4 regions of the Paenibacillus sp. FSL H3-0286 genome follow, and region 4 is predicted to be linked to each of the others. Evidence: riboswitches for the same ligand, from Rfam matches in the RefSeq annotation. Region 4 holds a riboswitch; each other region holds the start of a gene.

Region 1 (7,617 bases), 2.6 Mb from region 4:
TGAAATACAAATAGCTGCTGTGGGAGATCTAATGGTCAAACGTTATATTATTTCGGATGCTAAACAGCCTGACGGAACCTATTCGTTCAGCCCCCTGTTTGCAAAAGTAGCTCCTTATCTGAAACAGGCTGATTTGACGATTGGCAATCTCGAAACCACCTTTGCTGGAAGTGGCCCCGAATGCCGGAAAAGTCCCCGATCAGGCGGTCCGATATTCAAATGTCCAGACGAACTGGCCCCTGCACTTAAGGAAGCCGGATTCGACGTATTAGTAACGGCCAACAATCATTGCATGGATTATGGTGCCCCGGGTCTGGTTCGGACGTTACGAGTTCTGGACCGTAATGGAATCGACCACACGGGAACAGCTAAATCATTAGAAGAATCCAAAAGAACGCTTATTAAAAACGTCAAAGGAATTACGATTGGCATCCTCTCCTACACAGCAGGAACCAACCGAATTCCTGTACCAGTGAGTAAGCCATGGCTGGTTAACCGGATATCTACGCCCAAGATCATTCGGGAGATTCGAGATTTAAAAAAGAAAGTCGATCTAGTCTTGCTTTATCTGCATTTCGGAAGCGAATATCGTTACACTCCAAACAAGAGGCAAAAAGAGCTGGTCAATCTCTTCTTTAAAAATGGCGCCGACATCATACTGGGGTCTCACCCACATGTTCTTCAACCGTTAGCGCTTCGTGGAAAAAAACAATTCGTTATTTACTCATTGGGGAATTTTGTTTCGACTAAACTAATGAATATTCCTTATACACAAAGCGGTATCATTCTTACGCTTAAAATAAAGAAGGATGAAAAAGGACACACGAGTATAACTAACGTAGGTTACATCCCGACTTGTGTAGATCGAAGAATAAAAAGCGGCAGGAAAATTACAGAGATCATCCCCATCCGCGACGCATTAAAGAGAAGCGACACCGACATAAAAACAGAACGGCGAAATCTCATGAATCGAATGTTGAAACATACGACAACAATCTTAAAGAGGGAATAGAGTCGTTACAGAAAAATAACGTTCCGCGGAATTTACCGCGGAACGTTATAGATTTAGACCTCAAAACTGTGTTTGGGTTTAGCGTAAACGATCAGGCATCATTAATTTAAGGAATTCTAGAATACCATTCTCTACTACAAGTTCTTCTCTATCTTGATCAGCAAGTACTCTTCTGATGATATCTTCTTTACCCTCCAGCACTTTACTTGTCCAATGAGGATCAATGATAAGAGATCGTCCTACTGCTACTAATTCAGCATTTGTCGACGTGTCCTCTGCGTCCTGTTTGGTACGGATATCTCCTACCCCAATTAAAGGTACACGGCCATTGATTTTCTCATGCACATATTGCAGGATTGATTTTTCTTTAAAATCTTCTGATGCAGATACTTTCTTAAAATCCCCTAATGAAATATGCAGATAATCCAGCTTTTTATCAGCTAATTTATCAATAAGATAAAAGGTATCGGTGATTTTAATTCCAGGCTCTTCATATTCTTCTGGAGAAAAACGATAACCGACAATAAAATCCTTAACCTTTGAATTGTCAACGACAGCAATAACTGCATCCACTAATTGGTTAATGAAATTAAATCTTTTCTCTAAGCTTCCTCCCCATTGATCTTCACGACGGTTGGAGTGTGGAGAGAAGAATTGTTGGATTAAATATGTGTTTGCTCCATGAATTTCTACCCCGTCAAATCCAGCTTGAATAGCACGTTGAGTCGCTTTTTTAAAATCCTCAATTACACCGAAAATTTCATCTTCTGTTAATGCTCTTGGAATTTCTGCATTCGGGCGTTCGGCAGCAATGGCGCTGGAGGAAACGGGTTGTACGCCACGCAATATTTTTGAATCTGTCATTCTTCCTGCATGGAATAGCTGTAAAATAGCCTTTGTTCCATTTCGTTTAATAGTAGATGCTAATCGGCTGAGGCTAGGAATAAATTCATCGGAGGAAACACTAAGTTCACCTTCCCATCCTTTTCCACCCTCTTGTACATTTGCTGCCGCAGTGATGACCGCACCTACTTCGCCCGTTCTTAGCGAATAGTATTTCAATTCATCTTGTGTTACTACACCGTCATAAAAGCTCATTCGCGTGGTCATTGGAGCCATAACCACTCGGTTTTTTAATGTCAGCCCTCTGCGAAAAGTTAATGCTGTGTCTAGTGCTATCATCTTTTTCCCAACTTTCATTAAATTATATTTAGAGAAATTATTATATACATGCGCATACATATAAATTACAGCAATGATTTATTCTTGTCAACTAATAAAGAACTGCTGTTGGATACAACAAAAAGCGCTGTTCCGCTGAACAGCGCTTTTCGCTCGTTATGAATCGTCCTTATTATTCTAGTTCGGCCGGTTTTACAATGGCTGCACCTTTATTATTTTTGGAATATTTAGCTTCGATTTTCGTGGTGTATGTATCTTTAGCTCCATCACTTACCAGCACATAACTCAGATCGACTGTCAGCTTTTCCGTTTGCCAGGTCTTAGTATTGACGAATAATTTCCACGTTACGCTTTTGGGTTGAACTGTCTCTCCATCCCAGAGGTTCTCCTGATCATAGAGTTTGATTATCCCCTTAGCTGCTGTCGGATCGGTTACCGTGAATTGTAAGACTGTTTGTGCGCCAGCAGTGCTGACTTTCATGGATTTTTTATAACTTTTGACCGAATCAAGCATGGAAACAGGATCGTATTGGCCTTTAGAGTAAAAGGCATCCCATTCCGTTTTCTCCAGTCCAAGCCAATATTGTGCATCAGGATCGATTGGCTCCCCGTCATCGTCGTAACCTTCATCTTCAGATTCATCGATCAGTTCACTTCCGTCTACAAGATAGTAAAACTCCTTGTCATTGGCATATAGACTGTACGATGTTTCTAAAAGACTACTAGCGACAGTGCCTGCTGCGGCAAAATTCGGCAGACGGTTGATATCCAGCTTCAGAGTGTTGGTGTTGCTGATACGCACCCCGCCGCTTTGAATATCCTGTTTTTTGGTCACATCCAGATGGAAATTCTTTATTGCTTTGGAGGCTGCCGTTACTTTGCTGATCATCTGATCCGCGGTTACTACTGTTGAGGTAGCTGCTGACACTACTCCTGGATTAGACATCCATCCGATCGTTCCGGACAGCAATAAAGCACCTACTGCCAAACTAGTACCTATTGTTTTGAAAAAACTGTTCATGTACTTCCCCTTTCGGCCCCTTGCGATAATGTAACGCCGTATAGGTCGAAATAATAAAAGAGCTCAAAATAGACTACATATTCTTAGAGCTATCCTTTATGCTTCATAAGACATCCCTATGGCGGCCTGGCGATCATTTCCTTCTGTCGAAAGGTTTTAGACCCATGGCTTTGTGTCATCATCTTTCGATGATTTTACCTTTAACGCGGACATTCAATTAGTTTTAATAGATTACGGACGCATGTCCCACCGCTAATTTTATCATGGTTATAATTACCTGTAAACGACTTATCTTCCATTCGAATTCGCTATGATACTCAGAAGAAATACTACAATCAAAATGAAAAATGAACGATTACATACGCTTATAAGTCTTATTAATGAGAACAGTAAAGACAGGGGGTGCAGCAAAATGAGTGACCGGGAAATTTTCGAGCTCTATAAAGAACAAGTATATTATTTTTGTTACTACTTAATGAAAAATCAGGCAGATGCGGAGGATATTTCCCAAGAGGTATTTGTAAAAGTTATCTTAGCGGATAAGTCGAAGGTAAGAAACTTGAAAGCTTGGATTTTACGAATTGCTTCGAATGAGTGCAACAGTGTGATCAAAAGGCGTAAGACGGGGTGGATGAAAGAAGTACGTAATTATTTACTATCCAGGTTTGAGGAATCAAACCCTGTAGAAAAACGTTTGGATCGACAGGAAACTAAAAAAGAATTACAAGGGTTATACAGTCAGCTTCCTGACAAAATCAGAATGGTAGTAGTCCTTCGTTTTATAAACGAATTGACTGTACCCGAGATCTCTAAAGTTATGAGCATACCCGAAGGAACTGTAAAATCCAGACTGAACAAGGGACTTAAAATACTAAATAGAATGGGTGGAACCCAACTAAAGGAGCTGAATAGTAATGAGTCTCTTTATTGAAAAAGATAAACATATTCCCCGACCGGATTATGATTTGATGTGGACTGCCATAGAACAAGAAGCTTATACACGTCAAAGAAATCTGCATGCCTCCCAGAATACTCCTAGGTCTAATAAAAAGGTTATTCCTATCAGTATTGTCTTCTCTTGCCTCTTACTTGTAGCCATTCCTGTATTCGCTAGTATGACGATTAATTGGGATAAAATTGGTGGTCGAAGTGTGAGCAATGCATTAAATAACGGCATCGGTCAACAGTATAATCTTCAAACTTCCAGTTCAGGAGTAACAATGAATTTGAACGGTGTTGTAACTGATGGAGAAAAAATGAAAATGCTGTTATCACTTGATACTAAATCTGATCTATCCAAATATACTGGATTTGCTACAGAGGAAAACATCATGACTAGTGAATCCGGTGCCAAGGCAAAGGTATACGGTTATTTAGAATACGATCCTGAAAGCCAGAAACTCATTGGAGTATATGAGACACCTGATACATTAAAGGATGATAAAAAGGACTACAGGTTTGAAGCACGGAATCTCATTTTTTACAGTGATCGGAATATTCCCTTACAATCTAATCATCAAGCAGGGGATACTATCAATACTGGAGTTAAGCAATATCCAAGCATTCAAATCGAATCCGTTCGATATGTTTCCAATCAAACCATTATCCGTTACAAAGTCGCTGCATCACCATCTGACTTAGGACGGGGTAATCCACATTTGGTAGTTAGTACTGGTGGTCAAAAGAATGAAGCAATTCCAACCATCATGCCTAACGAAGGATCGGATTTATTTATTGAACAGGTTTTCAATATAACTGAATCAGATTGGAAGGAAGCTAGTCTTCATTTTAGTTACATTGAAGAAGCGAAACGATTTTCAGGTACGTGGAAGTTCGATTTTAAAGCAGATGGACAAAAAGCAAGTGAGGCGATTTACACTAAGAAACTGTATAACAGTCCTGAATTTCAAGAAAAGACCGGCATAACCTTAGATCAGCTAGTGGTTACCCCTTTGGATATCCAAATTCTAATAGATGAAAATGATTCGCTTAAAAAAGGAATTGTCCACTATAATACCGCTCAGTTGGTTATAGGTGATCAAACAATCACTGGGGGTTGGAATTTGAAAGGAGATCATTCCGAAAGCTACCAGCATTTATTTCAATTCGAATCTCCGGAATGGTATAACGACTGGTCCGATGTTCCAATGAAACTTATATTAAAGGATGCTGTCATTGAGAAACGTGATACTACTAAGAATTGGATCACTATAAACAAACCTAAAGAAGAAAAGCAGTTCACTTCACTTGATGTCGATGGGTTAAAAATTGAATTCACTTACTATACTGAGGGCGAAAATTTGATTGTCGAATCAACATCCAAATCTTCTGGCTTCAAAAGCGTTAACCAAACTACGTTACGGATTAATGGCAAAGAAGTGGTGCCTGAAATTACACCTAAGGGCATGATATCTACAGGAACTAATATTGATAGCTACAAAGATATCCCTTTCGACGAAAAAATCGAACTGAACCCTGGAATCTATAAATATAGCGATCCTAGCCGGAACGAGGAAATTAAACTTTAATGCAGGAAGTTAATCTATGTCCCGCCCTTTCTAGTTAATCCTAAGGGCGGGTTATTTATGGATAAAATCATTTCTGTTTATGTTTCTCTTTTATTTCCTTCACAACAAAAAAAGCATAGAACGGACTCAAGTCCGCTTTATGCTTTCCATTATTAAGATAAACAATATTTAACCAGCGCATCTCGCACACCATGCTCGTTGTTAGACCCCGTGACAGCATTCGCTGCCGCTTTGACCTCAACCGGAGAATTATCCATCGCAACGCCCATACCCGCGTATGTAAGCATAGAAATATCATTAAAATAATTACCGATCGAAAGAACTTCCTCTTGCGGAATTCCCAGCTTCACAGCCAGATTCTTTAAGGCGTTGCCCTTGGAGGCTTCCGGATGCATCAAGTCAACGAAAAATTCACCACTGCGCAAAATATTGTACTCATGGGTCCAAGTACGCCATTCACGTTCAGCTTCGTCAAGGATTTCTGGTTGTGTAAATACAGTAAACTTAACAACCGGTTCACGGAAATCTTCCCATGCTGGCAGTGTAGCCGGCACGATACGGAAGTGTTCATACATATAATTGGCTTCTTTGGTCAGGTTTTCTACATTATCTACATACATATCAAAAGCCGTATTCACATCATAATGAATATCATGCTTTCTACAATAATCAATATAAGGGTCAAGACCACGAGCATCCATACCGTATTGATGCAGCACTTCCCGATCTTTCACACGAACCGTTGCAGCTCCGTTATGACCCAGCACATAACCAGACAACCCCATTTCCTCCATAAAAGGAATCGAGTTCTGCGGACTGCGGCCGGTACATAACACGATTTGTCCTCCAAGACGTGTAACCTCAGCAATGGCTTCTTTATTCTCAGTGCTCAAGTGGTGATCATCATTCAACAGTGTACCATCTACATCTAGTGCAATCAGTTTGTATCTCATACTCCCACCATCCTTGTCTTTCTTTTTCTATATATATTGAACCTGGCTATTTGAGTTAAGTTTCAGTCGCTGTTGTTTCCAGATTTCTTGATTTATACCGTTTACTAGTGGTTGAAATCCGGAAACAAAGGCGGCCGCTATCGCTTTTACAGTTCCAAATTTCCCCTCCGCCACTCCATTCCCTAATCCCAAGTTTCCAAATTCAATTTACATACCATTTTTTCTCTATATTATTGTTCTAATGCTTCTGTACTTAAGAGTGCCAGTTCCTCTAGCGTAAGTTCACGACTAGCTCCCAGTGGCAGGCTTTCGTCCAGCTTCAATTCTCCCATAGATACTCGTTTCAGAAAAGTGACTTTTTTGCCGACAGCTTGGAACATTCGCTTCACCTGGTGAAACTTTCCTTCTGTGATGATCAGCGAAATATGTGAGATTACTTTACTGCCGCGTTCTCTTCCCAATATAGTTAGCTGTGCAGGTAAAGTAACATATCCATCTTCCAGCTCGACACCTGCCGCAAAAGCCGCTACATCGTCTGCATCTACGTCTCCCTCAACTGTAGCTTCATACGTCTTAGGGACATGCTTGCGTGGCGATAGTAGCTCGTGAGCAAGCTTTCCATCATTGGTGAGCAGAAGCAGCCCTACTGTGTCCTTATCTAACCTTCCTACAGGAAAAGGTTCAAACTGTACATATTCCTGCTTTAAAAGATCCAGAACGGTCCGATCCCGCTTGTCCTCTGTTGCCGACAGGACTCCCGGTGGCTTATTCATCATAAGATAAATAAATTCACGATAGGTAACAAGCTCGCCGCCAACCACAATTTTATCGTGATACGGGTCTACATGAAATCCACTATCCTTGACGACTGCACCATTCACGGTAATTAAACCTTGCTTGGCTTGTTTACGAATATCGCTG
Region 2 (7,617 bases), 900 kb from region 4:
GCTTTTTATCATCACCGCGCTTGGAAGCAGCTTGGATTCGGAGCTTTGTATGGATTAGGGATCTTCGGATTGCTTGCGGCACCGTTTTTCTGGAATAACGGAGGTCTGGTAGGGATTATTGATCTTTACAAGAGTACGTTATCTTCCTATCCGTATTCTTCAGTGAATGCATTTAATCTGTATGCACTGACTGATCCGATGTGGTCATCCCTTGATCTAACCTGGCTTGGCATTCCATACCGTGTATGGGGCTTCATATTTATTTTAGTGGCTGTAGCTGTTGCGGCATTTTATTCCTTTAAAAAGGATCGCTTGGATCTGACCAAATCCTATTTTATCGGGATGGTGCTTATAGTAGTGGTCTTTGTGCTTGGCACCAAAATGCATGAACGTTATATGTTCCCTGCTCTTATTCTTTGTTTGTTTACTTATATAGAAAGTCGGGACCGCCGCTTTTTATCGCTATTTCTCGGATTCAGCTTAACGCAATACATCAATGTGGCGTACACCTTATCCCACCTGAATGCAGATGTTAGCCCGGGTGCAGACGGAATCGTATTAGTGACTGCTATAGCTAATCTAGCATTGCTGCTTTATATGCTGAATATCGGATACGATGTGTATGTCCGCAAGGGAATAAAACCTCTTCCAGCGCCAATTACACCGGAAGAACAGTATGAAGAAGATTTGAGAGTTGTCGGGCAAATTAAACCGCATCAGAAGGGAGGGCGATTTAACGATGAAGTTTAAGCGTATAGATTGGATATGCATAATAGCTATCACGGCCGTTTACGCAGCGCTTGCTTTATATAATCTTGGCTCTACTAAATCTCCAGAGACCTTATGGGAGCCTGCTGCCAGTGGTGAAAGCTTCTATGTAGATTTGGGGCAGAGTAAACCATTGGAACGGGTCAATATCTTTGGTGGCGTGGGAACGGGTAAGTTCAAGCTGGAATTCAGCGACAATCCTGAGGTCTGGAGCAGTCCGATGGATGTCAGTGAGGATGTCGGGAATGTCTTCATCTGGAAAAGCCAACCCCTGAACGTTACAGCGAGATATGTGAAGTTAACAGTTACCTCTCCAGGGTTCACTTTGAACGAAATGGCCTTTTATGAGCAGGGGGGAGAAAGAATCCCCCTTCCTATTGCCGGTGTGACACCGGATGCTAACGCAGTACCTAAAAGAGGAGCAGCGGCCAATCTTTTTGACGAGCAGGCGCTCATTCCGGAATATTCTAACTTTATGAATAGCACTTATTTTGACGAGATCTATCATGCGCGAACAGCTTATGAATATACACACGGGATAGTGCCTTACGAGAATACGCATCCACCGCTTGGCAAGCTTTTGATTGCCATAGGTATGGAGCTGTTCGGAGTCAATCCATTCGGCTGGCGTATTATCGGAACCTTGTTCGGAGTTGCCATGTTACCTCTTATATATGTAATGGCGCTGCGTTTGTTTAAGAAAAGCAAATACGCCGCCCTCGCGGCAGGATTGTTTGCGCTGGATTTCATGCATTTCACACAGACAAGAATCTCCACGATTGACGTATACGGAGTATTCTTCATTATGTTGATGTTCTATTTTATGCAGCGGTATTACACAATGAATTTCTACAAGCAGCCTTTAAGAAAAACATTAATTCCGTTATTCTGGTCTGGCTTATTCTTCGGAATCGGCGTAGCTTCGAAATGGATTGTGCTCTATGGAGGAGCAGGGCTGGCCATTATGCTGGCTATCTCCCTTTTTGAACGCTACAGAGAATACCAAGCCTCCGGACGCCTGCTGGCAGAGGGGAAGATTAAAGACAAGGAATTGCTGGGCACCTGTCGTGAAGCAGTAGATTCTTTTTGGAAAAAGACTATTATTACGTTGGCTAGTTGTATCGGGTTCTTTGTAATTATTCCAGTAATTATTTATAGCTTATCTTTTGTGCCGGGGTTATCTGCATCAGCAGAGGGCTTCACTATAAAAGGTTTGATTGATTCCCAAAAGAATATGTACAACTACCACAGCCAGCTTGTAGCTACACATCCTTTTGCTTCCTCATGGTGGCAATGGCCGTTTATGAAGAGACCGGTCTGGTTCTTTAGCGGCGGTGAAGGTTTGCCGGAAGGTCAGGTCAGCAGTATAGTGACTATGGGGAATCCGCTTATCTGGTGGACGGGTATTTTTGCGATGTTGGCAACGCTGTGGATTACGCTGAAACGTAAAGATAAGAACCTCTACATGATCTGGATCGCCTTCTTCTCGCAATATGTTCCGTGGATGCTTGTCCCAAGAGAAACATTTATTTACCATTATTTTGCTATGGTGCCATTTATGATTCTTGGTATTGTATATATAATGAAGTTGCTGGATAGTAAATTCCCTGAGGCCCGTTACGTACAGTATGTCTATGTAGCTGTTGCTTTGCTGCTCTTTATTGCTTTCTACCCGGTACTGTCAGGGATGCAGGTCAGTGGAGATTACGTGAAAGATATGCTGCGTTGGTTCCCAACTTGGGTTTTCTAGGATTTAATAAAAATCTATAAAATAAGTTTATGCATGCAGCGTTATTATGAAGTGTAGATGGATGTAACGCTCCAAAAAGCTTGTAGGAGGAATAAAGGTGAAAGCCAGATATAGTGTGATTGTACCCATGTTCAATGAGGAGCAAGTAATTAGCCATACTTATGAACGTTTGAAAAAAGTAATGGACGAGTGCGGCGATACTTATGAGCTGGTCTTTGTCAATGACGGCAGTCGTGATCGTTCCGCCCAGATGATTCGGGAGATCTGTGAACGAGACGAGCATGTCAAGCTGATTGACTTCTCGCGTAATTTCGGACATCAGGTAGCGATTACAGCTGGCATGGACTATGCCGAAGGTCAAGCGGTTGTTGTTATTGACGCTGATCTTCAGGATCCTCCGGAGGTCATTCTGCAAATGATCGAGAAGTGGAAAGAGGGCTACGACGTTGTATATGCGAAACGTCTGAAGCGCCACGGAGAAACGATGTTCAAAAAGGTCACCGCGAAGCTTTTTTACCGCCTGCTCAGCAGTATGACAAGTGTAGATATTCCTACGGATACAGGCGATTTCCGTCTTATTGACCGTAAGGTATGTGATGTCCTGCGGGGACTTAAAGAAAAGAACCGCTATGTCAGAGGTTTGGTGAGCTGGGTTGGCTTCAAGCAGACTATGGTGGAATATGAACGGGAAGAACGTTTTGCCGGAGAAACCAAATATCCGCTGAAGAAAATGATTCGTTTTGCGTTAGATGGCATCACCTCTTTTTCACATAAGCCGCTTAAGATTGCTACGTATATTGGATTCTTTCTTTCATTTTCTAGCTTTCTCTATTTATTTTTCGTCTTGTTCCAAAGGATATTTTTCACCTCCTGGACGGTTCCGGGCTGGGCTTCCATTGTAGGTGTCAATCTGCTCTTTAACGGTATTGTTCTGATGCTGTTGGGTGTGATTGGGGAGTATATCGGACGGATTTATGACGAGTCTAAAGATAGACCGCTATATATTGTTAGTGAGACTAAAGGCTACCAGAACGAAGAACAACTGGACCGCCGGAAGGACCACAATGATGTCAGATAAGAACTTGCGCGCTGCATTCATACAGTTCCTCAAATTTAATGCCGTAGGTTTGCTCAATACGCTTATTGATTTTGTGATTTTCACATTGTTGAATTCACTAGGGATGGTATACGCATTGGCGCAGGTGATCTCCTATAGTGCAGGCACGGCGAATAGCTTTATTTTGAATAAAAAAGTTACCTTTCGTGATCGCAACCGGGGGAATAAAGAAGGCTTCGACCGCGTACAGCTGGTCAAGTTTATCGTGCTGAATCTGGTAGTGCTCGGAATATCACTGTTGTTAATGCATCTGTTGACAGACAAACTAGGTATTCAAGTCTTGATCTCCAAGGTGCTGGTTACCTTTATCACGGTGATCATCAATTTCTTTGGAAGTCGTAAATGGGTATTTTAAACATTAATTTCAGGCAGAAGGAGTTGCTATGCTTAAAGGCAAGTAGCTGTTTCTGCTTGATTTGTATATAACCATAGAAACAATATACGGAGGTGAATAACATTGCGTAAATTCTCCTATCTACTCATACTGGCTGGGATACTTATCATGTTATATCCGACAGCTAACGAGTGGTACAACGACAGGCAGCAGGAGAAGTTATTAGAAACGGCTGAACTAAGCACTGCCGATAGTACTCCCCAGCCAGATCTAAAGAGCAGGTATGCTGAAGTTACTCAGCTGTTAGCAGAGGAATCGGTTCTGGATGCCCAGGCACAGCCCCAACCCCAAGAGACAGAAAAGCCTGAACCGGAGATTGAAGTCGGTGGCAAAGTAATCGCACTAATTGAAATCGATAAGATTGATTTGAAGCTGCCTGTATTAGAAGGGGCTACAAAAGCTAATATGAAACATGCTGCAGCCCATATGAAAGAAACGGCACCCCTTGGAGAGATCGGGAATGCTGCAATCGCGGCGCATCGGGCTAGAACTACGGGGCGTTTGTTTAACAGATTGAATGAGGTTGTTGTGGGGGATGTTATCACGGTAAAGACTAGTGATCAGGTGTTTAACTATGAGGTATACGATATTTCTGTTGTAGATCCGAGTGATGTCTCCGTTCTTGACGGGAATGACAAGGATAAGATTCTTACTCTGATTACATGTGATCCGCTAGTGAATCCAACGCATCGGCTGATTGTTCATGCCAAATTAACAAAAGGAGAATAGTGAATGACAAGAAAACACAAATACCGGGAGATATTTATAAAATAATGGGTAATCTAGTAAATTAGGTCTTGTTCACAACTATAAATATGATAGTATTATACTATGAAAGCTAAACACGATAACGGCAAACCTTCCGAAAGGTAGGGACGCAAAGCTAAAGGGCCTTTTCCCGAAAGGATGGCAGCCAGCTACCGAATGAAGAGGCTTTTTTTGTTTGTTTCAAATGGATTCTATCAATTATATCTAGTAAAGCTAGAACAGATAGAGCTTATACGATAACGGCAAACCTATCGAAAGGTAGGGACGCAAAGCTAAAGGGCCTTCCCGAAAGGATGGCAGCCAGCTACCGAAAGGAGTTTTATCCGTGAAAAAGGTTTATTTTATGCTGGTGGCGTTGTTCGTCCTAATGACTTCAGTTCCGGTAAGTACAGCTCAAGCTGCAAGTGCAGATGCCAGCTGGTTGATTACATCCAAAGTGGCTCAAGGTGTTATTGGTATTAACTATGATATTCCGAAAGATAAAAGAATCAAACTCATGATCACCAAAGATAACAGCAGCTATACATATAACTTGTATGCTTCTGGACAAGCTGAGGACTTCCCTTTGCAACAAGGAAATGGGACGTATAAGGTTTCTGTTCTGGAGAACACAACCGGCAATAAATACAAAGCATTATATTCCGAAGTAGTAGACGTAACCATGAGTGACTCGAATTCCGTATATTTGGGCTCCGTACAGAATGTGAAATGGAGTTCTTCTGATAAAGCGATTGTCAAAGCTAAACAATTAGTACAAGGCAAAACAACAGACGAAGAGAAAGTTAAAGCGATCTATAACTATGTAGTTGCGAATGTACAATATGATTACTCTCTTGCTAATAGTGTAACTACTGATTATATTCCAAGCATCGATAAGACATTGACTACTAAAAAAGGGATTTGCTATGATTACGCTTCTCTTTTTGCCGCAATGCTGCGGAGTGTAGATGTTCCTGCTAAGTTGGTAATGGGGAATACAAGCTACGTTACGCAATATCATGCATGGAACGAAGTGTTGCTTAATGGGAAGTGGGTTACCATTGATACTACAGTGGATGCAGGACTTGCAAAGAGTGATAAGAAAACCGATTTAATTAAAGCCTCAAGCAAATATACTGCGGCAAAATACTATTAAGTTCGTCCCTAGAAACATAACTCTATTAAATAAACAACTGGCTTAATTATTAAGCCAGTTGTTTATTTTTATATTAGGGGTTGCTTTTCTATTAATAGTTGGGGTATTATAGGTAAGCGTTGTTAGACAGCGTACAGGCGATATAGACGAGGCTGATAAAAAGCTTCGAAAAATAAAGCTTGCATTTCTGAAAACAACATGATATATTATAAGAGTTGCTGCTGAGACATTAAACGGCGCCAACGAGAACTTGATCTTTGAAAACTGAACAACGAGTGAGTAGGAAATCACGCAAGTGAAATCCAAAATTAGAGAATTAATTTTCTCGTCAGATGTTTCAAAATGAGCATATCGCTCTTTTCAATACTAATTGGAGAGTTTGATCCTGGCTCAGGACGAACGCTGGCGGCGTGCCTAATACATGCAAGTCGAGCGGAGTCACTTTGAAAGCTTGCTTTCAAAGTGACTTAGCGGCGGACGGGTGAGTAACACGTAGGCAACCTGCCCTTCAGACTGGGATAACTACCGGAAACGGTAGCTAATACCGGATAATTTCTTTTTTCTCCTGAGAGAAGAATGAAAGACGGAGCAATCTGTCACTGAGGGATGGGCCTGCGGCGCATTAGCTAGTTGGTGGGGTAACGGCCCACCAAGGCGACGATGCGTAGCCGACCTGAGAGGGTGAACGGCCACACTGGGACTGAGACACGGCCCAGACTCCTACGGGAGGCAGCAGTAGGGAATCTTCCGCAATGGGCGAAAGCCTGACGGAGCAACGCCGCGTGAGTGATGAAGGTTTTCGGATCGTAAAGCTCTGTTGCCAGGGAAGAACGTCCGGTAGAGTAACTGCTACCGGAGTGACGGTACCTGAGAAGAAAGCCCCGGCTAACTACGTGCCAGCAGCCGCGGTAATACGTAGGGGGCAAGCGTTGTCCGGAATTATTGGGCGTAAAGCGCGCGCAGGCGGCTATTTAAGTCTGGTGTTTAAACCTTGGGCTCAACCTGAGGTCGCACTGGAAACTGGGTGGCTTGAGTACAGAAGAGGAAAGTGGAATTCCACGTGTAGCGGTGAAATGCGTAGATATGTGGAGGAACACCAGTGGCGAAGGCGACTTTCTGGGCTGTAACTGACGCTGAGGCGCGAAAGCGTGGGGAGCAAACAGGATTAGATACCCTGGTAGTCCACGCCGTAAACGATGAGTGCTAGGTGTTAGGGGTTTCGATACCCTTGGTGCCGAAGTTAACACAGTAAGCACTCCGCCTGGGGAGTACGGTCGCAAGACTGAAACTCAAAGGAATTGACGGGGACCCGCACAAGCAGTGGAGTATGTGGTTTAATTCGAAGCAACGCGAAGAACCTTACCAGGTCTTGACATCCCTCTGAATCTGCTAGAGATAGCAGCGGCCTTCGGGACAGAGGAGACAGGTGGTGCATGGTTGTCGTCAGCTCGTGTCGTGAGATGTTGGGTTAAGTCCCGCAACGAGCGCAACCCTTAACTTTAGTTGCCAGCAGGTAATGCTGGGCACTCTAGAGTGACTGCCGGTGACAAACCGGAGGAAGGTGGGGATGACGTCAAATCATCATGCCCCTTATGACCTGGGCTACACACGTACTACAATGGCCGGTACAACGGGAAGCGAAGCCGCGAGGTGGAGCCAATCCCATCAAAGCCGGTCTCAGTTCG
Region 3 (7,617 bases), 720 kb from region 4:
ATCAAGCTTATACTCTTACCTTTGCCACTAATCAGCATCAGCACAAACATAACAACAAAGCTAAAAAGTGAACCAAATAAACTAAACAGCAAGCTTGAGAAGGTACCTAGCAGAAATGCAGTAAGCAGTGTTTTGAGGATGACAAGCAGCAAAGCATCCCGTCCACGTAAAAAGTAAATACAAGTCAAAATCATAATGTTGGCCAGTCCGAGCTTAGCACCCGGCACCAGTCCCATCCCGGATAACGGAATCTGTGCCTCTATTAAACTTAACACTACTGCCACTGCGGCGAAAATCGCAATAATCACTGTTCTTTTTAAAGCTGTTGCAGATTCACTACTGGACATAGGCATCTATATCATCCTCCCCCGACGCACTGGTGATTTCGACTAATACTCTATGCGGTAGACAGACAATCGTCTGTTTGGGCAGGGTAATAAAACCAAAACCTAGGCAAACTTTATCAGCGCAATCGGCATCGTACATTTCAATCCCGTAATCATGCACCTTCAAAATGTTATAGCCGCGTTCCGTGCGGACCTCAATGGTTTGTTCTTCTTTTGTAAGCTTTACCGTTTTAAATAACTCACCGTCCACCGTTACATTGGCTATGAGATTTTTACCGGCCCCACCTTTGTCATCATTGTCCGAAAACCATCTCGGTACGAGAAAAGCGAGCGCAGCAATCAATACGATGGAAATCAGCCACACATCTGCGCGTTTCATAAAAATCTCCCTTATTTTTTAATTAAAATCCAGACTTATTAATTATAACGGTCTACCCTCAATCCTTCAATCAATGTTGGAGTTTATTGTCAGTTTTAGAGAGCTGTTCACAAAATAGGCACGCAAAATAACCCCAGCAGACACAACCCATTCGTCTCTGGCATTTTCAGTTGAAGTTTGTAGCGTTTGCAAAAATATCCAACTTACATTTTAGCCCATTTGCACCGAGATCGCCCATCTCCTCTGGTTTACTAGCTTTTCCGGAATAATTCACAATTAACCCAATTTAAGTTACTTTCAAAATCTAAGCGCCCCTTATCGAGGTTTGTTCCTCTCTAGAATCAAATAAACCTTATCTTGGAATTCATTATTATATTTGCCTTTTAAACAATAGTGTGTTATATTTATATGGTATTTGTTTTTCGATATATTGAATATCCCCACCAAGAAGATGTCAGGCCGACTATTATACACATCGGCATTTTGGACAAAGAGGCTTTATGTTTTCTTGCAGTACTCTTCCTTTTTATGAGATTAAATTCGAAATATAGCATTCCGATTCACACTGGCGCGGTCAATGGAGCCGCAAGGGCAAAAGAGAGGTAGGGCTTTTGTCGTATTGGAAGGATTATTCTCGCCACACGGCTGCTGGAAATAACAAGGAATCAAGACACCCGTTACTCACGAACGGCGGGGGATGAATATAACGAGAAAGCATGACGGTACGTTCCTTATTCAAGGACTACGTCATGTGTGGAAAAATATAGGCGCCCGATAACCGCTACCTAGCGGATATCGGGCGCTGTCTACGTTCAGGACTTATTTTACATATCGACTTACAAAAGCTGTTACTACATCTATATACCCCGCCTTATCCGTATCATAAGACAATCCATGCCCCGCTTGCGGCACTATGAGTCTCTCTTTTGGACTCTGGCATGCCTCATACAATTCATTCATCATAGCAAAAGGTACAAAGTTATCCGCATCCCCATGAATAAAAAGAATCGGGACCTTCGCTTTCCGCACTTGTTTTAATGCAGAGGCTTCACCAAAACCATACCCCGCCTTCAAGCGGGTGATTAGACTTGCACTTTGAACGAAAGGGAAACTTGGCAAGCGATACATGCGTCGTAGTTGGTAAGATAATTGTGCTTTTACTGAGGTATAAGCGCAGTCCGCAACAATAGCTTTTACCTGCGGCGGAAGATCTTCCCCTGAGGTCATTAGCACTGTAGCACCGCCCATAGAGACGCCGTGAAGCACAATTTGAGCACTGGGCCCAGTCTTTTTAATCATGTATTCAATCCATTGCAAATAATCTTTTCGTTCCGGCCAACCAAAACCAATGTAATCCCCTGCGCTATCTCCATGCCCTCTTGCATCGGGAATTAGGATGTTAAAGCCTAAGTTCTCGTAGTAGATTTTGGCGTACGCCCCCATATCCTTTGCTTTACCTGAATAACCGTGGGCTAGAATGGCTGTGCGTCCCGCAGCACGATTAGATTGGAGTAAGTAACCCCTTAGTTTAAGTCCATCTGCAGATACGATCTCAATATTCTCGAAGCTCTGGCGAGAGACCCAATCCTTCCCCTCCCCCCAAGAAGCTCCGGCAACCGGAGGATCAGCCTTCAGATTAGGATTATTACTTAGAAATACCTTTGGCGCTCGTTTAATAGCAATACCATAGAAGAAAAATCCCACATAGATTAGAATCCCTATGATGATTACAGCGCTAATAATGAACCATATCAATTCGCCTTCGCCATCCCCTCTACATTTCTTTTCCAACAAGAGTATACCATCTACTTAGAATGCACCAAACTATCGCAATCATGACATACAAATAGAGCCGCCATCGGAACACTCCCGAAAGCGACTCTATGTTGATCTACCCTTTATTATTTATTCTTTTTGGAGAACTTGGTTCTCATTAATAATCCGATAAGTGCAAAACCTAAACCTGCTACATAGTAAGGTGCAGGACTTGATTCACCCGTTTTTGGCAATTCCTTCACAGGTGGCTTACCTAATGGGATCGTATCGTCCACTACGATGATTTCATCAGGTGTTGGTGTTGGCGTTGGTGTCACTGCCGGTACCGGACCTAATGGGATCTCATCATCATCAACAAGTACTTCTGTGCTATTCGACGGTGTTGGTGTTGGTACTGGCGATGGTGTCGGCGAAGCTACAGGCCCAAGCGGCACAGGATCTTCTGCAAGAACTATAGTGCCAATTACGGATGATGGCGTTGGTGTCGGGAACACCGAAGTCTCTGGTGTCGACGTTGGTGTTACCTCTGGTGTTACCGTTGGTGTTGGTGTTACCTCTGGCGTTACCGTCGGTGTTGGTGTTGCTTCAGGCGTCGGCGTTGGTGTCGGCGTCACTGTCGGTGTTGGTGTCGGTGTCGGTGTTGGCGTCACTGTCGGCGTTGGTGTCACTGTTGGCGTTGGCGTCGGTGTCACTGTCGGCGTTGGCGTCGGCGTTGGCGTCGGTGTTGGTGTCACTGTCGGCGTTGGCGTCGGTGTCACTGTCGGCGTTGGTGTCGGTGTTGGCGTCACTGTCGGCGTTGGTGTCGGTGTTGGTGTCACTGTCGGCGTTGGTGTCACTGTCGGCGTCGGCGTTGGTGTCACTGTCGGCGTCGGCGTTGGTGTCACTGTCGGCGTCGGCGTTGGTGTCACTGTCGGCGTCGGCGTTGGCGTCACTGTCGGCGTTGGTGTCGGTGTTGGTGTCGGTGTTGGTGTCGGTGTTGGTGTCACTGTCGGCGTTGGTGTCGGTGTTGGCGTCACTGTCGGCGTTGGTGTCACTGTTGGCGTTGGCGTCGGCGTTGGCGTCGGTGTCACTGTCGGCGTTGGTGTTGGTGTCACTGTTGGTGTCGGCGTCACTGTCGGCGTTGGCGTCACTGTCGGCGTTGGTGTCGGCGTCGGCGTTGGTGTCACTGTCGGCGTTGGCGTTGGTGTTGGTGTTGGTGTTGGTGTTGGTGTTGGTGTTGGTGTTGGCGTCACTGTCGGCGTTGGTGTCGGTGTTGGCGTCACTGTCGGCGTTGGTGTCACTGTTGGCGTTGGCGTCGGTGTCACTGTCGGCGTTGGCGTCGGTGTCACTGTCGGCGTTGGCGTCACTGTCGGCGTTGGTGTCGGCGTCGGCGTTGGTGTCACTGTCGGCGTCGGACATGGTGTTGGCGTCGGTGTCGGCGTTGGTGTCACTGTCGGCGTCGGCGTTGGTGTCACTGTAGGCGTTGGCGTCGGTGTCGGTGTCGGCGTTGGCGTTGGTGTTGGTGTCGGTGTCGGTGTCACTATCGGCGTTGGCGTTGGCGTTGGTGTCACTGTTGGTGTCAGCGTCACTGTCGGCGTTGGCGTTGGTGTCACTGTTGGTGTCGGCGTCACTGTCGGCGTTGGTGTCGGCGTTGGTCCAGGTTCATCACCATCGTATGGATAGTGGTGAAATTCACCACCACCAGTACCTTTGAGTGAAGCCGCCACTAAAGTACCGTTAATCTGACCATTAATAAAATCAACATGAGCATAGGGGGCAAGTATGCTTCCCATTACACCTATGCCTGCCATATCAAGATACGCAGCTTGGCTAAAGTTAAGCAAAATTTTCTTGCTGTTCAACACGTTATTAGGTAGAAATCCGAAGTTTTTCATTTTTACGTTAGAACCATCAATATTAATAATTGCAGTAGATCCTGAAGGAACATTTATTGTAATTCCGTAGGTATTAGAGACGTTATCTCCTGAAACATTAAAAACATTGACCGCAGGATCTGTACCTGTCAGGGTAAGGCTGCCATATTGGTACACTGTTGTTCCATTCGCCGGCAATGCTGCAAGTTCTGCTGATTTGTCCTTCAAAGACTGACCTACTGCTGAAAAGTCAATCGTACTCCCCTGTCTTTTTGTACCACCCTTGAGGAGCGTTACATTCCCTGAAAAATCTCCCCCGTGCACGATATTCCCATAAACAGTACCTCCGTTGAAAGTAAGATTCCCTCCAACAACAAGTGTGTCAGTCAGGGAAACCTCTGCTGCGGTCAACCTATCTCCAACACTATAGTTGGTTAAGTTAACGTTACCTCCAGCAGCAAACCTTCCTTCCGTATCCGAAACTGTCGTTATATCCCCTAGAATAAACACGTTGTAGACCGCTGCAATTCCCAATGTAGAAGAACTACTAGCTCCAGCAACTCCAGCTCCCAATGAGGAAAGCCCACTACCTACCGTCAAAATCCCAGCTAATACAAGCGAGAGTAACGGTTTTATTCTTCTTTTCAAATGGCACACCTCCTAAAACTATGATTTATATTAATCAGAATAATTACCAGAAACTCTAAAGGACCTAACAACAAAAAAGACCGCCAAAAAGAAGTGAAATTCCCTTCTCATGGCAGTCGGACGGTCATTGTGCCTTTAAGACACTTTAGACTCCTGGACTTTGCGTCCCGCCCTTTCAGACGGTTTGCTATTATCATGACTATATATATGTATTACACTGCAAGTCCAGAACTGGTAGCTGAAGCATTCTATCCAATAACAGTCTATGACTTTTAATACTTTTGAATTAATAACAGTTTAGCTCCCGACACCCACAATTGTCAATCAATTCCTTTCGATAATTCCCCGCATTAGTACCACACAAAAAAAGCGCCTAAAGGCGCTTCGCATAAGGTTTTTCATTAAATTTTAAAGTAACTGTATATAGCCCAATATGGATATCCATAAGGGAACACTCATAATTAAACCAAAAAACAATCCACGCTGGAGGCTGCCCTCTTTTTCCATCATAATTCTCCTTTATGTGTGTCCGATACATTAATTTTTATTATTACAATTTTTAATATAATTTATTCTTCGTTATTTAGTTGTGAATTTAATCACATTGGATAAGCTGTTTAGAAATACCATTGATTATTTTTGGAATATCGGGGTAGAATACGAATATACGTTCCTATTAGAGGTGATGAGATTCATGCATAGAGCAGAAAGCAGGGACAACATGCTGGTGAAATCTTATTTATTGCTTCCGATGATTTTATCAGCTTTCGAACGGGACTCCGCCATTTTATCTACACACTTACGAACACCCGCCCCTTATCTGGAGGTTCTTGGAACAGCTGCTGCAGTAGCTACAACAGATCTAAGGGATGTCCGTGCAGAAATGAGAAGACGGGGAATCAAGGTGTATGAGCAAAACAGACTTAATACGGGAATTGAAGCCAAGTATATATGTCGTGGCTATCATGAACGAATGCTGCTGTTGAATGACATTGTTGCGGCTCAGGCTGCCATCCATATGCGCAGATACCTAGGGCTGGATATTTCATCTTTTAAGAGTTACGAAGAACAGTACCAGATTAAGTAAAGCTGTATAGAAGCCGCTGCGCTCTCTCCCCCCAATCAATTAGTGAACAAAAAAATAGGCCTTACCATGGGAGTTGGCAAGACCTGAGAGAGATATACCACAAAACACTGGGGGGTGTTTGGTGTCTCTAATATATACCTCGAACCTGAAAAAAAGCTGATAGGCACATAAAAATTACATTAAAAATATTGTTCGCCGTTCAGAAGTGATTGGAGTGCTCCCACAAGCTTAGCCGACCTTTAGCTGGAATTGGATGACTTAATGGATGAACCCCTTCAAGCTTCCAGGCAAACCGTCCTTCGCTATAGTCGCCAAAATCATATTCGTTCCCATTGATCCATTCCCTTAAATCCACCTCTGGAGTAACCACATAACATCCCGCGAGCTGACCTGTAGCAATAATAGCTCCTGTCGGCAAATTATTCGCTGTATAGCCATGTTTCGCCAATACTGATTTGTACGGTTCCTGTTCACAAATCTTTTTGTCGATCCGCATCCCGGCATGAATGCCTAACTCGCCGCGGTAGGCTGTTCTCCATGAACGAGTTTCAAACTCTTTTTCACCAAGAGCAATTAAGGTCGCCCAAGGCTGCCGTATTGTTATACACCGCATGATATTTATCCCCTTCGTTTATGTTGGACGTTTGTCACGGATGCACGGATCTCGATCTCGCGTTGTGTAATCTTGCTCACCTTGACCTGATAAATTAAATAATCCCAACCGTTTGGTCGATACTCATTTCCATCATTGATCGCCTCTAAAATAAGAACATTTATTTTTATTATATACAAACAAAAGTTCTTATGAAAATATCAATACTACAGACATTCACCTGTAACTCCCCAGAATCAATAAAGGTCGTCATAATGGAAAGGCTGCTGTTTATTCTTATATTGGTAATGTACTAACTGCTATGCCTGTGCAACCGATTTTAAACTAATGTCGTAACCACTGGAGGGGAAGGTCCATGATTCAAAAACCACGTACTACTATTAAATGGACTCTTATTTTTGTTTTTTTGTTATTAGTCACCGCCTGTAGTAAGAATGATGAAGTTTTGAAAGGAATTGTACACACAATAGATGTAGAAAATAAAAGAATTTTAGTAATTTCTGAATTAAAAGAAGAAGACTTGAACAAGGAATACAAGGAAATTCTCGAATCTAATGAGTACTCTCAAGCCATTTGGGTAAATAAAGTTGCACCTTCTAAATATAAAAAAGGCGATGAGATTAAAGTGTTTTTTGAAGTAAGTGATGATTCATTCCCTGCACAAGTTACCGCCAAAAAGATCACCAAAATCAAGAATTGAGCAAAAAGAATAGAATCTACTATAAAGAAGCGGCGTCTCCAAAAGGGATGGCGCTTCTTTGTGTAGATTTAAGGAGAAATCAGAGTATATAATATGGAACATTATATACTCTCAACATCTCTGTTACGGGAATTCCTGAAGCAGAAATACCCTTCCGAACATATACTATGAATAATCTCTTCCGGACGAAACATTTACATAATCTGAATATAAT
Region 4 (7,617 bases):
GCTGAGAGTCTACGACAATTCATAGCCAGCTCCACTTGGGAGATTGGCAGCATTACGGTAAGCATTGGCATAGCTACCTTTGAAGCAACCGATACAGACATCACTCTTCTGGAAAAAGCTGATCAAGCGCTTTACGTTTCTAAAGAACAGGGGAGAAATCGCGTTACGCATATTATGGATTTGAGTGAAAAGCTTCTTTAATTGGAGGCTTTTTTTGTTATTTATAAACGATACATCCTCTTTGCTATAATTGCTCTAAAATGTCTGTTCCCTTCAAGCTGTAAAAGGGAATTCGGAATTTCTTGAATGGATCTCTTATGTAAATCGTATTGGCATCAAGCCTATGTGACAACGTTACGATAGAATATAACAGGATGATGATTTATTATCAGTATGTTGGCATACAAAACTATGGAATGTGGATCATGCCTACATTATCTATTCGGGGATTATGGCGATCTGGAAGTGATCCATCCCTCCAATATAAGAGTGCTGTCTGCGGTGGCTATGAATGATACTGTATTATTTGAGATTAAACATGAGCCTTTTAAGCAGATGGTTGCCGATTACCCGTTGATTAAGGATCAATTGATGCTGCTGCAAATGGAGCGTTTATTTTTATCGAATCGGTTATTATATGAAATGAAATTTCATGATGCGAGAGCGCGTGATATGATCGGAACGTTAAGGGAGACGGCTACCCTTGTGCTAAAAGATCTGCAAGAACAAAAGATTATTGAGATTCAACATCAGCAGATCACCGTGTTAGACCCGGCGTATTTACTGGAGTATACGGATTTCGATTGAGAAGAGCCGTTCCGGGATCTTTTTCAGAGAATCGATTATTAAAGGGGTTATGAATGTGGCTTGTAATCATTGTGTAGTAAGAGAGCTGAATTTTCAAATCAAGGCTCATGGTGAGCTTAATCTTAGGGTTTTACCTGAGGTTATTCATCACTTGAGTAGAAGTAATACGATACATAAGGTGGAAGAAAATGTGATTACAATTAAGGAGGCTGGGGTGCGGGATTTTCTGGATTTCTGTAATGACCATATGGAGTCGGAGCAGGTTGAATTCCGTATAGATGACCAAACATGGAGACCTCTATCCGAATTACCCACTGTACTTGATATGGAGTGGATTGATGAGGTTATCACTAAGGGTCTTGTTACTTGCTACTTCCAACCGATTGTGAACGTAAGGGAAGAGATTTTTGCATACGAGCTCCTATCCAGATTTAAAAAAGAAGACGGATCTCTTATCTATCCTAATGAGATTTTTGCGGCGGCACGGAATCGTGGGCGTTTATATGCTTTAGACCGGTTATGTAGAATGACGGCTGTAAAATATGCTGCACCCTTAAATAAAAAAACGTTTATTAATTTTATCCCAACGTCGATCTACGCTCCAGAGTTCTGCTTAAGATCAACCGTTGAACTGGCCAATCAATTAGGCGTCGATCCTTCTCTTTTTGTCTTTGAAGTTGTTGAGACGGAGAAAGTGGATGATCTCGCTCATTTGAAAGCTATTTTGACATATTACAAGGATCGGGGATTTGAATACGCTTTAGATGATGTTGGTGAGGGCTTCAGCACGATCGAGATGTTATTGGAGCTTAAACCCCATTACATGAAGCTGGATATGAAATATGTTCAGGGTGTGTCCAGCGATCTGAACAAACAGAAAATAGCAAAGCAATTTTTAGAAAAAGCTTTAGAAATCCAATCCGTTCCTTTAGCAGAAGGTGTGGAGTTTAGAGAGGACTTTGAATGGCTTAAGCAGAGTGGTTATCAGTTGTTTCAGGGCTATTTATTTGGAAAGCCTGATCCTATTCCCAAACAGTAATCCTAATGAGTATATATCCGTCCAGAGGATGAGATGAATTTCAGGTCAGAGTCTGAGTACAGCCAACCCCCGGGGTTGTATAATTTAGGTAATTTGAAAAGGGGGACGGGATAGATATGAAATGGCATCAATTTGTAACGCGCTGGGCGGATTCTAGGGGCTTTGATGGACGAGAGATTGATTATCAATGGCCTTCTCCCTCATTTCCGGTCATCAGTATTCGCAGTAATCTAGGGCGATACTCAGGTCAAGCGTATGGCCGTGGAGGTAAACCCCGTGTGAAGACAGCCGTTGGATTAATCGCTATTGGAGATGTAGCTGTTGGCTTGATTTCCATAGGTGCGATAAGCGTGGGCGTATTATCCTTAGGAGCAATATCACTGGGAATGTGGTTAGCGATCGGAGCAATAGCACTTAGCTGGCTTGGCTTCGCAGTGGGAGCGATTGCGATTGCAGGCGTGGCTGTAGGAGCGATCGCAATCGCGGAAAAAGCGTTGGGGGCCATCGCCATAGGGGATACGGCGTTTGGTGCGATAGCGATAGGCAGGATCGCTGGGGGTGCCATAGCTATCGGACAATGGGCATATGGTGTAATCGTAGTTGGCGAACATGGTTTCGGATTAATTCCCGTCACGGGCGATGTGTGGAATTGGTTCCGGGGTTTGTTTGGATCGGAGAGTTAAGTAGACCTACAGTCCTAAAGGATGTCCTTCTCTTCCGGGATAGTCGATAAATAATATCTATCACATAAGAAAAACTAATTGCAATTACCTATACTCATTTCATACCAATTAATCATGCGATCAGATCTAGGCTTATGTTACTCTTTGAATGTATTCGAAACTTCATAGGCAAACCTATGGAAATGTAGGGACGCAAAGCTATAGGGACTAAGGTTATCATAACTATTGTCAGCCAGCTGCCAAAGAGTGCGTAACGCTTTTTGTTAAAATATAAGAAAGTATAAGTTATAAAACTATACTTAATATCTTATATTTCTCGCTTAAACGCTTACCGTCCTTATAAGGACGCCGAAGGCGTTTATGCTTGTTAAGGTTTAATAAAAATTAAGTCTTAATTTTTAGGCGACTTTATACGCAATCAAGCTACTCTTTTGGGGTAGTTTTTTTTGTGCCCATTTTTGGGCACTGGAGAGATTCATATGACATCTGGGGGTAAGAAGAGATGAAGAAAATGATTGCGATCGCTACATCGGCGGCCATGTTGGCCAGTTTTTCGAGTGAGGCAGGTTATGCTTTAGCAAGTGAGGCAAGCAAGGTAAATGTAACAAAAACAGTGGCGCAAAGTAAGGTTAACTTATTAAGCAACGCCTCGGTTATTCCGTTTGAGCTGTACGGCAAGGATGCTCTAAATGCCTATAATGAGGTTTTTAGAATGAATCCAGCAAATATTAAATCCATCACAAATAACGGTGGCAACTACTCAGGCTCGCCTATAGCTAAGGCTATGGATGGGGATATGAGCACGCATTGGGAGACTGGCAAACCGAATAGTTCAACGTTTACGAATGAGGTTGTGTTTGTTTTCAATGAGTCCACTGAATTAAATAGAATGGTATACGCGGCTAGGCAATCCGGTGCGAAAGGTAAAGGTTTTGCTCAAGAATTTGATATCTACGGCTCCACTACCGATGCGGGTGATTTTACGCTCGTGTCTTCTGGAGAATATACAGGCTCAACCGGTGATGTAGTGGAGATTCAGTTCGCACCTACGGCTTTTAAGAGACTTAAATTTGTCTTCAAAAAAGCGAACCAAGATTGGGCGAGTGCGGCTGAGTTTTCTTTTTATAAAGAGGATAGTGTCTCTGCTAAAATGAAAAAATTATTTACAGATGATACCTTGAGCCAAGTTAGTGCTGCCTTTAATACGACAGAGAAATTAACAGCTTTAGAGAATGAAGTGCAGGCACATCCACTGTATGCGCAGTTTAAAGAAGAGATAGAGAATGCAAAGATCCTTTTGAAGAACCATCAGGTAGAGGCAACGGCAGCCAAGGTTTCGAAGCTAAAAGGGTATGGAACAGCCTATGAAAATGCCTATAGCCAAGCTTATAGAATGCCGAATGCAAACGTATCAAAAGTAACGGTGAACGGTGGAAGCTACCCAGGTACGAAGCCTGAATATATGCTGGATGACCAGCCCACTACGCATTGGGAAACGAACAAAAACAATGATGCAAGCTTCACGAATGAAGTCGTGTTTGAACTAGCGCAAGCGGAAGTGCTGGACAGAGTGGCTTTTTTGGCTAGAGATAACCGCAAAGGATTCCCAGAGGCTTTTGAAATCTATGCATCAGAGACGAGTAAAGGAGAGACCTTCCAACTTGTATCTAGCGGAACCGCGATTAGTACCAATGACTTTCTGGAATTTAAATTCGAACCGACGAAGTTTAAAAGATTAAAATTTAAGTTCACAAAAGCTAATATCAACAGACCTTTTGCGGCTGAATTTAGATTTTATACAGAAGATAAAGTAAGCGAAGCTGTAAATGGTATTTTCACAGATGGAACGATGAGTGCGGTTGTGCCTGCTTATAATAGCGTCGAAGCAATCAACGAATTAGAAGAAGCGGCAAAAGTACATCCGCTCTATCCAATCCTGAAAGATTCTTTGGATTTAGCTAAGAGGCTAGTGAATGGTGAAGTTCAAACCGAAGGCACCATCATTGAGGCGGAACAACGTGGAGATATGAAAAAGCATGCGCAGGAAAACCTGAGAATTGGTTTTGGTACGAACAACCAGCCTACAGGTCTCGTTGCAATGCCTGGAGATACGATCAACGTTTATGTGGATGCAGCTTCTAACGATAAGCTACCTTCTTTAGTCTTTTCTCAACAAGAGGCCGCTTGGAATGTTTGGGCTAGAGGTGTGCAATTGCGTCCAGGTAAGAACATTATAACCGTTCCTGAATTTGCTATGAATAGTTATTATGCACATGAAGTGACTAAGGGCGGCACCGTTTATATCGTAAATCCCTATACAGCAGAGGAACAAGGGAAAGCGCCATTGATCCGCTTCGAAGGTTTAGAAAAGATTCCTTTTATGACCAAGACCACGGATCCAGAACAATTCAAAACCTTCTTAATCACATACAAACAAAGACTGGACGAAGATAAAGCGGCTCATCCAAATGTTCAAGATCGTAAACTCATAGATGTGGTAGAACTGGCCAGCGATCATGTTATTTTCACAGGAACGGCGACGGAGGCGTACAACAAATATATTACGCAAGGAAATAACCCGCTGGACACCGTAACTGGGTATGACACCTGGATGAAGAGTATTTTTGCCTTCTATGGCCTGGATGGCAGTAGCGAGATTCATGATGCCAAGCTAATTCGTGAGAATATTCGCTTGATGCAGCCTTATGGTGCGATGTATGCAGCGGGAGATCATACAGGGATCCAACTTGGAACAGTAGGAACCATGTTAGGTGATTTTAACAAAGCTTATCCGGGCTGGGGACTGAATCACGAAATCGGGCATCGCTTGGCTATGGGTGAACGGGAATATGGCGAAGTAACTAATAATATGGTGTCTATGTTTATGTCTGTCGCGGCGAATTCGATAGATAATCGTATACCGTATGAATCAGATATCTATAAATATGTCCTCGAAGAAAACAAAGTGGTTATGAATCAGCAGGGCTTATTTGCACAACTCGGAGCCTATTGGCAGCTGGAGCTGGCACATCCCGGATACTGGACAGAGCTGACCAAGCTATATCGGGAGCGGAAGGTCATCCTTACCAACGGTGACAATTCTAAGCAGCAGTATTTGGTGGAGTTCTCCTCCGAAGTACTGGGATTAGATTTAAGCAGCTATTTTGCCAGACATGGCTTCACTGTGAATCCTGAGACAAAAGCGAAAGTAGCCAAGTATCCGGCACCGCAAAAGTTATGGTATTTAAATAACTCGGTGATTAATTATGAGGGAACTGGAATAGCGGATAAAAATCTGGCCATTAAGGTTAATATCACACCTAACACCACGGCTAGAACGAACACGTTAAGTTTCAGTATAGATAAAGAGCTTAAGCAAGACTTTTTAGGATATGAAGTGTATAGAAATGATGTGTTAGTTGGTTTTACAGGAACTGAGCAATTTGTGGATCAGAATGTAGATGCGAGTATCAACTATACGTACAAGATCGTCGGTTATGATAAAAAGCTGAACCCACTGAAGCCCGTACAGGTTAAAGCCTTTAAGCCAGCCTTGTCTGTTGAAGATCAGCTCACTTTAAAGCTTAATCAAACCTTTGATCCGATGAGCTATGTAAAAGCGGCTAACTATCTAGGAAACGATATTACTGCAGATGTCTCTCTGAAAGCCAATAACGTTGATGTAACGCAAAAAGGCAACTACGAAATTGTATATGAAGTGAAAAGCGAAGGGGTTACGGAAACGAAAACCACACAGGTTACGGTAACGAGCGACTACGCCTATATTTCCGATCTCAATGCCAAGCCAGTCGTTGTAGGCTGGGGTGAATTAAAGAAAGATAAAGCCGTTTCCGGGGGAATCATAACCCTTGTTCGCCAAGGGTTGGCTGCGACGTACGCGAAAGGGATTGGTGTTCATGCCAACTCTGAGGTAGTTTACGATATTGAAGGTAAGGGTTACGACTTCTTTGAAAGCTACATTGGGATTGATCAAGCCATGAAAGGGAAACCTTCCTCGGCTACTTTTGCAGTGTATGTGGATGGAGAACAGAAATTTGAGAGTGATGTTTTCCGGGCAGGAACAGAACATCAATTTGTGAAAATCCCTGTGACTGGCGCAAGAGAGGTGAAGCTGGTTACAACAGATGCTAAGGATGGCAATGCTTCAGACCATACGGTATGGGCGGATGCGAAGTTCTCGAATAATTCAAGCAAACCTACCATTACAGTACCGGAAGAGACAACCTTCGTTAAGCTGAACAGCGAATTTGATGTGTTGAGCGATGTAACAGCTTTTGATACGGAAGATGGTAACTTAATTGGAGCCGTTGAAGTGCATTCAAATGGATTCACATCAAGCAAAACAGGGACTTACAACGTCGAGTTTTCAGTTACAGACTCAGATGGGAACTCCGCTGTGCAGGCCAGAAAGATTGTTGTATACAGCGCTAGTAAATACCTGAGTGATATAGATTGGCAATCGGCAAAAACGGATTATAATGTGGTTCGAAAAGATAAGGCTAGCTCTAACAATCCGATTAAGCTGCTGGTAAATGGCGAGGTCAAAGAGTTCGCTAAGGGCTTAGGAACCCATGCCAGCTCTGAAATCGTGTATAATCTGGCAGGTGCAAACTATGAATATTTTGAAACGTATGTAGGGGTTGATAGAAATATCCCTGAGCAAAGCAACTCCAGTGTAATTTTCAAAATTTTTGCCGATGGGGCAGAGGTTTATAACAGCGGACTGATGAAATTTGGTACAGAAGCCAAGCTTGCGCGGATACCTGTTAAGGATGTAAGTGAATTGAAGCTGGTGTTAGATAATGCAGGTAACGGAAATGCTTCAGATCACGGTGATTTTGCTGATGCGAAGTTTATGATCTTGAACAATACACCAGAGCTTACCATACCTAAATCTGTCTCAACCAAAGTGGGCCAAGCGATTGATATCAGTGAAAGCTATTCGGCAATGGATTCGGAAGACGGTGACTTGACGGCTCAAGTGAAGGTCACAGGCCAAGAGCAAGTTAAATTCAACCGGGCCGGAAAGTATCCAATCACTTACACAGTAACAGATAGTGATGGAAA

What was found. A riboswitch is a leader RNA that binds a small molecule or an ion and turns the genes downstream of it on or off. The one in region 4 is predicted to bind cyclic di-GMP.
Region 1: linked by a shared signal. The riboswitch ahead of MHB37_RS10310 (DUF6612 family protein) and the one ahead of MHB37_RS30755 (NPCBM/NEW2 domain-containing protein) in region 4 are both predicted to bind cyclic di-GMP.
Region 2: linked by a shared signal. The riboswitch ahead of MHB37_RS03205 (transglutaminase family protein) and the one ahead of MHB37_RS30755 (NPCBM/NEW2 domain-containing protein) in region 4 are both predicted to bind cyclic di-GMP.
Region 3: linked by a shared signal. The riboswitch ahead of MHB37_RS02425 (choice-of-anchor A family protein) and the one ahead of MHB37_RS30755 (NPCBM/NEW2 domain-containing protein) in region 4 are both predicted to bind cyclic di-GMP.

What each region holds. Positions count from the first base shown of each region.
Region 1 is NZ_CP150285.1:2,398,413-2,406,029, reverse strand. Features, by position in the region: gene MHB37_RS10320 (CapA family protein) at 1-1,012, shown strand, start outside; gene MHB37_RS10315 (NADH-dependent flavin oxidoreductase) at 1,091-2,194, opposite strand; gene MHB37_RS10310 (DUF6612 family protein) at 2,367-3,215, opposite strand; cyclic di-GMP riboswitch class I at 3,333-3,424, opposite strand; gene MHB37_RS10305 (RNA polymerase sigma factor) at 3,628-4,146, shown strand; gene MHB37_RS10300 (DUF4179 domain-containing protein) at 4,130-5,743, shown strand; gene MHB37_RS10295 (Cof-type HAD-IIB family hydrolase) at 5,896-6,696, opposite strand; gene MHB37_RS10290 (pseudouridine synthase) at 6,927-7,617, opposite strand, start outside.
Region 2 is NZ_CP150285.1:729,265-736,881, forward strand. Features, by position in the region: gene MHB37_RS03180 (glycosyltransferase 87 family protein) at 1-750, shown strand, start outside; gene MHB37_RS03185 (phospholipid carrier-dependent glycosyltransferase) at 740-2,518, shown strand; gene MHB37_RS03190 (glycosyltransferase family 2 protein) at 2,616-3,596, shown strand; gene MHB37_RS03195 (GtrA family protein) at 3,583-3,990, shown strand; gene MHB37_RS03200 (class D sortase) at 4,093-4,758, shown strand; cyclic di-GMP riboswitch class I at 4,872-4,954, shown strand; cyclic di-GMP riboswitch class I at 5,029-5,109, shown strand; gene MHB37_RS03205 (transglutaminase family protein) at 5,123-5,932, shown strand; rRNA gene MHB37_RS03210 (16S ribosomal RNA) at 6,300-7,617, shown strand, end outside.
Region 3 is NZ_CP150285.1:551,462-559,078, reverse strand. Features, by position in the region: gene MHB37_RS02440 (Gx transporter family protein) at 1-353, opposite strand, end outside; gene MHB37_RS02435 (NusG domain II-containing protein) at 337-726, opposite strand; gene MHB37_RS02430 (alpha/beta hydrolase) at 1,546-2,520, opposite strand; gene MHB37_RS02425 (choice-of-anchor A family protein) at 2,628-5,003, opposite strand; cyclic di-GMP riboswitch class I at 5,112-5,202, opposite strand; gene MHB37_RS02420 (hypothetical protein) at 5,698-6,090, shown strand; gene MHB37_RS02415 (ASCH domain-containing protein) at 6,290-6,703, opposite strand; gene MHB37_RS02410 (DUF3221 domain-containing protein) at 7,059-7,403, shown strand.
Region 4 is NZ_CP150285.1:6,901,475-6,909,091, reverse strand. Features, by position in the region: gene MHB37_RS30775 (sensor domain-containing diguanylate cyclase) at 1-201, shown strand, start outside; gene MHB37_RS30770 (Crp/Fnr family transcriptional regulator) at 394-807, shown strand; gene MHB37_RS30765 (EAL domain-containing protein) at 998-1,846, shown strand; gene MHB37_RS30760 (hypothetical protein) at 1,963-2,529, shown strand; cyclic di-GMP riboswitch class I at 2,687-2,773, shown strand; gene MHB37_RS30755 (NPCBM/NEW2 domain-containing protein) at 3,032-7,617, shown strand, end outside.